3 regions of the Pseudoalteromonas sp. GutCa3 genome follow, and region 2 is predicted to be linked to each of the others. Evidence: predicted binding sites of a transcription regulator. Region 2 holds the regulator's gene; each other region holds the start of a gene.
What was found. The regulator LexA, encoded in region 2, represses DNA repair genes until DNA is damaged. The targets are predictions, from matches to a motif close to TACTGTATNNNNATACAGTA.
Positions count from the first base shown of each region.

Region 1: dinB (DNA polymerase IV) is a predicted target of LexA. The motif match lies at 1,554-1,573, and genes of this name have one in related genera.
Region 3: CXF64_RS15150 (SulA-like leucine-rich domain-containing protein) is a predicted target of LexA. The motif match lies at 1,475-1,494, and genes of this name have one in related genera.

Region 1 covers NZ_PJBK01000090.1:11,261-14,546, forward strand. Annotated here, with positions in the region: gene CXF64_RS16230 (aldo/keto reductase) at 1-462, opposite strand, end outside; gene CXF64_RS16235 (acyl-CoA thioesterase) at 472-906, opposite strand; gene CXF64_RS20855 (hypothetical protein) at 1,069-1,245, shown strand; gene dinB (DNA polymerase IV) at 1,586-2,638, shown strand; gene CXF64_RS16245 (M17 family metallopeptidase) at 2,768-3,286, shown strand, end outside.
Region 2 covers NZ_PJBK01000014.1:73,429-76,714, reverse strand. Annotated here, with positions in the region: gene CXF64_RS01360 (membrane protein) at 1-324, opposite strand, end outside; gene CXF64_RS01355 (hypothetical protein) at 638-1,018, shown strand; gene CXF64_RS01350 (PaaI family thioesterase) at 1,019-1,459, opposite strand; gene lexA (transcriptional repressor LexA) at 1,627-2,244, shown strand; gene coxB (cytochrome c oxidase subunit II) at 2,728-3,286, shown strand, end outside.
Region 3 covers NZ_PJBK01000081.1:71,875-75,160, forward strand. Annotated here, with positions in the region: gene CXF64_RS15140 (GGDEF domain-containing response regulator) at 1-425, shown strand, start outside; gene CXF64_RS15145 (YchJ family protein) at 500-979, opposite strand; gene CXF64_RS15150 (SulA-like leucine-rich domain-containing protein) at 1,018-1,452, opposite strand; gene CXF64_RS15155 (tetratricopeptide repeat protein) at 1,750-2,214, opposite strand; gene CXF64_RS15160 (NCS2 family permease) at 2,333-3,286, shown strand, end outside.

The DNA of each region.
Region 1 (3,286 bases), on a different contig from region 2:
TGTATTTACGTCGGTAAATTTAAGAGTGCCGGGCCATTGTCTGCCAAAGTGCGGGGTAGAGCGGTTTGGCCAATGCAGCTGATATAAATCAATGTAGTCGGTTTTAAGGCGCTTAAGTGAATCGTCTACGGCTTCTATTACTGTTTGGCGCGTAATATTGCCACCATCACGTACCCACGATAATCCATTGCCTGCAATTTTTGTAGCAAGTACCACATCGCTGCGCTTTTGCTGATTACGCGATAGCCAATTGCCAATAATTTCCTCAGTTTTACCATAGGTCTCTGGAGAGGGCGGTACTGCATACATTTCGGCTGTATCAATAAAGTTTACGCCTTGCTCTAACGCGTAGGCTATTTGTTCATCAGCATCGCTTTGAGTATTTTGTTTACCCCAAGTCATACTGCCTAAACATACTCTTGAAACGTTAATACCACTGCTGCCAAGTGGGCTGTATTGCATGAGAATTCCTTATTGCTCGTCTTGAGAGTAGCTAACTAACGCCGATAAAAGAGGCTCTGCAATGAGGGCTTTTTGGCCTGTTTCAAAATCAAACATAACCACTTTTGAAGTGCCTGTTGTTGTTATAGCGTTTTGTGCGTGACTAAATACGGTGTAATTCATAACAAATCGGTCTGTTTTTATATCAGAAATAGTAACACCGACTGTAAGCGTATCTGGGAATGTAACTGGGCGTTTATAACGAATGTTATTTTCGCTTATTACCGGGCCCACGCCATTAGGGCTTATTGTATCGAACAGATTTATTTTATTTAAGAAGTCGATTCGGGCTATTTCAAAGTAACGTAAATACACTACATTATTTACGTGTTGTAGTGCATCCATATCAGCCCACGCTACGGTGATGTCGGTATGGATAGGGTGCTGATCTTTAAACGTTTGCATTATTTATTGGCCCTTAATTTTAAAGTACTTAGATTATCAACATGGGGTTACGAGCTCAAGGTAATTAATGGCATGTTTTTTTATAAGATGATTGTACCTGTTTAATTTTAGGTCTACAGTTAAATTACACAGACAAACACAAAAACACACAAAGGTAAAAATATGCAGAATATAATTAATTGGTCCTTAGCTTGTTTGGTTTTTATAGCCTCTTTTACCTGTTACGCAATGGGTAACGAATCAGGCGCTATTATTTTAATGTTAGCGGGATTTTTATTCGAGGTCATATTTTGGCTGCACGGTTATAAAGAGCAAGAAGGTAATAAGCGCTTTTTTTAATCGCTAACTAGGGCCTGTTGACCTTTCAGGATTAAAATTTGTTCAATCTAGGGGCTATTTAATCTCGGCGCGAGGTTTGTGACCTAGTGGGCTAAGTAAAAACCGAGCAACAAAGAGTAAATTGCCCCTAGGCAGAACCCTTCGGGCAGCGTATGTTTGGCATTTGTGCTACGTTATCGCCTATTTATGGGGAATAACCACACTACATAGGCTCTGCCTTGCCTAAATACCAAACATACTGCTGCAAATTTAACCTCGAAAGATAAACAGGCCCTAGGCTTGCTTATCGCATTTGATTCTATAATAATGACTGTATAAATAACCAGTTGTTGTTGTGGTGATGAAGAAGTTTATTCACATAGACATGGATTGCTTTTATGCAGCAGTAGAAATGCGAGATAATCCAAAACTTGCATGTGTACCGCTTGCTATTGGAGGCAATAGCCGACGAGGCGTGCTCTCAACCGCTAACTACATAGCTAGAGAATATGGCGTACGATCGGCTATGTCGAACTATCATGCTAAACAATTATGCCCCGATTTAGTTATTGTCCCTGGGCGCATGGCTGTATACAAAGAAGCTTCAAATCAAATACGTGAAGTATTTAGCCGCTACACAGATTTAGTTGAGCCTCTTTCTTTAGACGAAGCCTACCTAGATGTAACAGACAGTACTGCTTGTAAAGGCAGTGCCACACTTATTGCACAGCAAATAAGAGCCGATATTTACAATGCCACAGGGCTCACTGCATCAGCAGGTATTGCACCGATTAAATTTATTGCCAAAATAGCCAGCGACGAAAAAAAACCGAATGGTCAATTTGTCGTTTTGCCTCATGAGGTCGATGACTTTTTAGCGCAATTACCGCTGGGGAAAATTCCGGGGGTGGGTAAAGTAACGCTCGAAAAGCTAAATTTAAAAGGCTTATATACCGGCAAGGATGTACGTGAAAAAGGCGTTAACTGGATGCAGCAACATGTGGGTAATTTTGGTGTGTCGCTTTATCAAAAATGTGCAGGTGAATATGTTGGTAAAGTATCAACAGATCGCATCAGAAAGTCGCTGAGTGTTGAGCATACCTACGAATACAATAAAACAAGTTTGCAAGAGTGCTTAGATGAGCTGCCAAAATTGTTAGACGAATTAGTTTTAAGACTTAATAAACAGCAATTACAAAACCGTATTAATAAGCTGAGTGTTAAAGTGAAGTTTGCAAATTTTATAGTAACCTCAGCCGATCAGGCATACCACGAGCTAAACACAGAAATATTTATTCAACTCCTTACTAAGGCTTATCAACGAGGGCTACAACAACCTGTAAGATTACTTGGCATAGGCGTTGGCATTAAAAGCGAGCCAGAACAAAACTTTCAACTTAGTATTCTCGATTAAGCTGTAAAGCCTGTAACCCCAAGTTGCCATTTATTGGCAACTTGTATAATTAGCTCATCGCACCTTGCTGGTCTTCAATATTTAAATCGACGATAATAGGGGCTTATGTTTTCTAACAGGACTTTATTTATGGCATACCCTCAAGCGGTTAGTGCAAGCCTTGAATGTACATCTCATGATGCGCTTATTATTATTAGTGATGACTTTTCTCAATTACCAAATAACTCATTACGTGATGCTATTTTAGACCAAGCAAAAGTTGATTCTCGTATTGGTAAACAAGTTACTTTATTAGTGATTGAAAACAAACGCGTTGTACTTGCGCCAACGGGTCCGTTAAATAGAGATTACGACGATGTTCGCCGTTATTTTGATGCTGCTAAATTAGCAATTAACGAAGCAAAAGCGTCGGGTAGTGTTAATCCTGCATTATTTTTACCAAATTTAAATGGCGATAGCCGTTATCAGCATGCTTTAGAAGTTGCTTATTTAGGCGCTTGCCAAGCCTTATGGCAGCCATTAGAAGCGCGTGAATATCACGGTGAAAGTATTGAACCTATTACTCAAATTGGTTTAGTTGGCGCAAGCGAGCAAACAATTAAAGCTGTTAATGCAATTGCTGCAGGCCAATATGCCGCGCGTGACTTA
Region 2 (3,286 bases):
AAAAGGCCGGCCTGTTATACCGTTAAAGCTTTGCTGTTCATCTTTATTTATTACTGTAATTATAGGTGTGGTTAAAAAGTTCTCAAAAATTATTTGTGTTGGATTAACCACCTGAGATGCAATATCGTTAAGGGAGGCAACATAATCAGCCTGCGTAAATGGGTTATTAAGAGTACGTGTTGCAAGATGCTCCCCATGAACTTTATCAAGAGGAATAGCGCTCATGACTAAACCGCCTAATAGCCAAGCTAAAATTTGTAATGTGAGCAAATAACCGAGCCATTTATGTAACTTGCGAGCATACTTAAATATTTTTTTATTCATGTTTTAGTCTTATTATTTTTAGAGGCTAGTTTATTACATTAATGGGATTAGTTACTGCGACATTTTGTCGCAGTTTAAACTATAGCTTACTGTAATCATTTAAAAATAAAAAAGATTACACTTAAATTGCTAACATGACTTATTTGTTTAATTGAGCTGAGTGTTTGATATCCAGCTAGCTTTAAACGCTAAAAAATACTTAAAAGCTGCGAAATATCTATATAAAGTGGTTAATAGAGCATAGTTGATTTGGTATAACGGTAAAACTACGTTAAAGTTTGCAATGAAATTATTAGAGGATAAATACGAAACGATGTCGGAAATTCAATTTTTAAATGTAGATCTTGAGCTTGAATCAAAGCAAGATATTAGTTTGCTAGTGGCAGACTTGAAAAAAGTCGCGACGATTTTACATTATGACAAAGACGAATACCGTCAATTAGCGCGTATTGAAGCAACAGGTGTAGTAAACACGCCTGACAAAGCAATAAACCATATATGTGAGCTTATTGAATCGTGTTCGCGTAACGCGCTAAAGCAATGGTTAAGCTGTTCACGTAGAACGTTTGATATTGGTTTTGAATCGGGCACTTCCCCTAAGTGCTTTAATCAAGCCTTAGATGCAGATACATTACTACGTATATCTGCGATTGGTGCGGGTATGGAAATTACAATTTACCCAATCGAAAAGTAACTATCTTCGCTCTACGACTGCTGCGGTCATTTTTGATACGCAGCACAGCTCATTGCGGCTATTTGTAATTTTTATTTCCCACACTGAACTACGTTTGCCAATATGAAACGCTCTTGCCGTTGCTGTTAAAGTGCCGTTGCGAGATGCTTTTAAATGACTTGCGCTAATTTCCTGCCCCACGCAGTAAAATTTTGTAAAATCGACAACAAAGTTAGCTGCATAGCTGGCAACTGTTTCGGCAAGTACAACGTTAGCACCGCCGTGAACCATTCCCATTGGGTTATGATGCTCAGGAATTGCCGGCATAGTGGCTACTAAGTAATCATCACCAATTTCAGTGACTTCTATTCCCATGGTTTTCATTAATGTTCCTTGGCCATCAATGCCTTGTTCTAACTGCTTACACAGCTCTAAAGTGATGGGCTGGTACCAAATACTCATAATGACTCCTTTGCTTTTTTAATCATTTATAAATCTAGCTTTAGTTATATCCCTAAAATGTACACAAGTGAAATTACTTTGGCTATTTTAAGGCTTAATTTAAATTTGCGATTTTTATTTAACTGTATATACTCACAGTTAAATGTACTGTATGGAAAACCAGTTGTATGCGACCATTAACGAACCGCCAAGCTCAAATACTCGAACTAATTAAAGTTTTTATTAAAGACACTGGTATGCCTCCTACACGTGCTGAAATAGCGCAAACATTAGGTTTTAAAAGTGCCAATGCTGCTGAAGAACATTTAAAAGCACTTGCTAAAAAAGGCGCAATTAAAATGAAACCAGGTGCAAGCCGTGGTATTCAGTTAATTGAAGAAGAAGAGCCAGAACAATTAGGTTTACCGCTTATAGGGCGTGTTGCTGCTGGTTCACCTATTTTGGCGCAAGAGCACGTTGAAAGTCACTGCAAAATAGATCCATTAATGTTTAAACCGGCTGCAGATTTTTTACTACGCGTTAACGGTATGAGCATGAAAGATATTGGTATTATGGATGGTGATTTACTTGCTGTACATCGTACTCAAACCGCTGAAAACGGGCAAGTTGTTGTTGCCCGCCTAGATGAAGACGTAACTGTAAAACGTCTTGAGAAAGCGGGTCGTAAAGTATTACTTCATGCTGAAAACGACGATTTTGAATCTATTGAAGTAGATCTTGAGAATGAGTCTTTTAATATTGAAGGCTTAGCCGTTGGCGTTATAAGAAACGCTGATTGGATGTGACTTTAAAAATAGCTTTTAAACAAGCAGTTTTATAAATGCGTACTAATTAGTACGCATTTTTTGTTTTAAATTCGCACTAAAAATAGGGCATAAATAGCTCACTGACAATTTAAGCTGTAAACTTTTTTGCACTTATATTTCCCCCCTTCGAATGCGTTAAACCCCTTTGTTTTGCTCATATTTTAAACTTCCTGTTGCCTAGTTGATTACTGATTTTTTATTAATTACTCAATATCACCTGATTGTTTTTTATACTAAAACTTGCTTGTTGTTCATTTTTTAGCTAATTATTAATGTGCTGAGCTAATAATAACTCACAGCTTTTTAGTTTTGAGAACACACAATATACACAAACACGTTGTTGGCGCAGCAAAACCAATCAATATTAAATGAGATTGACTAAAAAAATAAAAATAACGAATTGGCGTTTAAGCCGTATGCCTCTTCGCTTTGCATTCGCAATAGCATCAAAGGAGCCGTCACATGGGTAAACTGACCTCTACCTTGTGGCTTATATTATGTGTTTTTTCGCACCCAGTTTTGGCTAACAGCCAATACAATATGCGCAAAGGCGTAACCGATATAAGCAATAATGTATATCAGCTGCACATGACCATATTTATAATATGTTGTGTGATTGGGGTGATAGTGTTCGCAATTATGTTTTGGGCACTTATTCATCACCGCAAATCTAAAGGGGCTGTACCTGCCCAATTTCACGAAAGCACTAAAGTAGAAATACTTTGGACTGCAATCCCGTTTGTTATTTTAATTGCTATGGCAGTACCAGCCACTAAAACCCTAATTGCAATGGAAGATGCCAGCAAAGCTGATCTCACTATTAAAATTACAGGCTCGCAATGGAAATGGCATTATGAATATATGGGTGAAGATGTAGAGTTCTACTCTATTTTATCTACCCCGCAAGATGAAATAGCGAATCTTGCAGATAAAAATCCTAACTACTTACTTGAGGTTGATAAACCTCTCGTACTGCCAATAAATCAAAAAGTACGATTTTTAATGACTTCTGACGATGTTA
Region 3 (3,286 bases), on a different contig from region 2:
TGGAACGAAGCGCCTTACGAGAAAAAGTCGACTATGCACTATTACTCATCGATATAGACTACTTTAAGCAATACAACGATCTTTATGGTCATGTGCAAGGCGATACGGTTTTAAACCTTGTTGCACAAACTATTACTAATAGTTTGCAAAGGCCAACCGATTTTGTTGCGCGTTACGGCGGCGAAGAGTTTGTAGTTGTTCTACCGCATACAAGCACTGAAGGTGCAATTTGTGTTGCTGATAAAATTAAACAAAATGTGGTCGATTTAGGAATATTACACAGATATTCAGAATATGACTTTGTTACTATTAGTATTGGCGGTGCAACCCTACAACCGTATGTAAATAACAAAAACACCTTGCAGATCGCAGATGAAAAAATGTATGAGTCCAAAATGCAAGGTCGTAACCAAGTGTGTTTTTAAGTTTAGCTAGCTAATAAATCACTTTGCCACTTAAAAACACCTTGTAGGTGATAAATATTAAATAAGATTATTTATTACACGCTATGACATTTTTTGTACTTTTTATTGCTACCACATGGGCAGTCATCATTTCTGCCCACTTTAATATCTTCAACAGGATATATAGTGCCATCTAAATAACGCCATTGAGTGTTTTCTTTAATAAACTGCGATTTTTCGTGAAGCTCACAAAATAAGTTTTGATAAAAATATTGGGCTTTAAATTCTACAGTGCCGGTATCGCCATCATGGCTTGACCCAATTACATCAAGATTTATAAATCGACAGCTGTTAGCAAAATCATTGATTTCTTTAACCGGATTTTCAGCTTGTTTTTCTTTTGCGTAGGTTTGATAAACATATTCTGCATTTTTAATAACATAAGCACTGAATCGTGAGCGCATAAGTTGTTCAGGAGAGTCAGCTTGCTTAACAGATAAGTGAAGCGGCTCGCAGCAATCGGCATAATTGTGCCCACTGCTGCAAAAACATAATGTGGTATTGAGTGAAGTCATAATAATAATACAAAGTCTAAAACATTAGTTTAACAAGCTTATTGGGCGAGTGATATCTCTGTTGTTTGAGACTTTTTAGTAAAACAGTATAGTTTTGTATTCGTTTTACTTAAATCGAACGATAGATTCGTAAGTAGTTGGTTATTAACTATATCGGTCCAGGTAATTACCGCTGCAAAGTTTCCGTTATGTAATGCAGAATTTAATACATACTCTAAATTTACTAGGTGCTTCTGTCTAATAACAAGTAATTTACTTGTATCAATAGAGCATGAGTCAAGTAAAGCTTTGCTAGGTACGTGATCTGGAGCAATTAGTAACGTCCATGCATTAGAGCTATTGTATTGGTGTAATACTTTTAAAAGCTCAAAGGTCGCTGAAATTTCATCTTCAATTTGAATCAAATTCACGCAATCGCTTTGCTCATCTTGTTGGTAACTTTTAACTGTTCTTACGGTAATAGGCTGTAACATAATTTCACTCACTGGGTTTTTATACAGTATTCATATACAGTAGTTTATACAGTGCTTTCGTGCAAGCCTTTTATGCTATTTATTTGTACAGTTATTCAGCTTTTGATCATTGTTTTTATTTTTTGAATTTATAATTCTTTATTAATCAGATTGTTATGGAATTATTTTTGAGAAGGTATTCTAAAAATAAATTTTTGAGCAGTGTCTTCATTTTGGGGTTTTATACTGTATAGGATTATCTTTGTAACCATATACAGTATTTTTTACACTGCATACAGTACTTCTGCTATAGCTAGCTTATGTGTTTTCACTCGTGCGAGGGATCATATGAGAAAACTGGAGTTGGTGGATTTGTTCGTACAAACTTGCCGCATAACATTGAGCATCTTTAAATCGCTTAGTTTCGATATGTTTGCGTATATCTGTAACCGCTGCAGTGGCAGGGGCGTACCCTTGGCTACTTGCTAAGCTTAACCAAGCTACAGCATGAAATACACTTTGTGGCACGCCTTCACCTTTCACAAAAAATAAACCTAAATAAAACTGTGCTCTATGGTTTCCCGCCATTGCAGCAAGTCGCATCCATTTTGCAGCCAATGGAGCTTGATTATTTTTTAAATAATATAGGGCTTTATTTAACGTACTTTGCTCATCTTTTTTATTATCAACGGGCACAGAGGTATTTTCGGGTTGAGTAACAAAACCTAAAATATTATCTAGCTGTTGCTCTAAGTCTTGCTCACAAGGTGTTGTTTTAAGCATATTGGTTCATTTATTATTTTAACTACTTTAACAGTTTAGTATATAGCAAGGTAAAATGTCCTGTAAAAGATAATTTTTATGTTAAAATCTCGCCACTTTTTACTATCACAAGTTTATTATGTTCGAAGCCTTATTTAAACTGAGCGAAAATAATTCAACAGTTAAACGCGAATGCGTTGCTGGCCTAACTACCTTTATAACTATGGTATACATTGTATTTGTAAACCCGGCTATGCTCGCAGAGGCTGGGATGGATCAAGGGGCTGCATTTGTAGCGACATGTATAGCAGCTGCGATAGGCTGTTTTATAATGGGTTTATGGGCTAACTATCCATTAGCATTAGCGCCTGGTATGGGACTAAATGCCTTTTTTACGTATGGTGTCGTATTAGGAATGGGTTATACCTGGCAAGCCGCGTTAGGGGCTGTATTTATGTCGGGTTGTATATTTTTGTTTTTAAGCTTATTTAAAGTCAGAGAGTGGATTATTAATGCCATACCTCTGGTGCTCAAGCGAGCAATCGCAACGGGTATAGGTGCTTTTTTAGCATTAATTGCCCTTAAAAATGCAGGCATTATTGTCTCAAGCCCGGCAACATTAGTACAGTTGGGCGACATTACTTCTCCAGGACCGTTATTGGCTATATTAAGCTTTTTTGTAATTGCAGCGCTTTTATACCGCGATTTTAAAAGTGGCGTGCTTATTAGTATCTTATTAGTGACTGGCATTGCTTTAAGTTTGGGGCTTGTTGAATATCACGGTGTTATGGCTATGCCACCATCAATAATGCCTACTTTTATGCAGCTAGATTTTGCAGCCGCTTTTGATATATCAATGATGAGTGTTATTTTTGCTTTCTTGTTTGTCGATCTTTTTGATACTTCGGGTACATTAGTTGCGGTAACTCAAAAAGCAGGTTTAGCTGATGAAAAAGGTAACATGCCTCGTTTAGGGCGCGCATTAAGTGCTGACAGCTCAGCAACAATTGCAGGTGCGATGCTAGGTACTTCTACGACTACATCGTATATAGAATCGGTCGCTGGTGTATCTGTTGGCGGACGTACTGGCTTA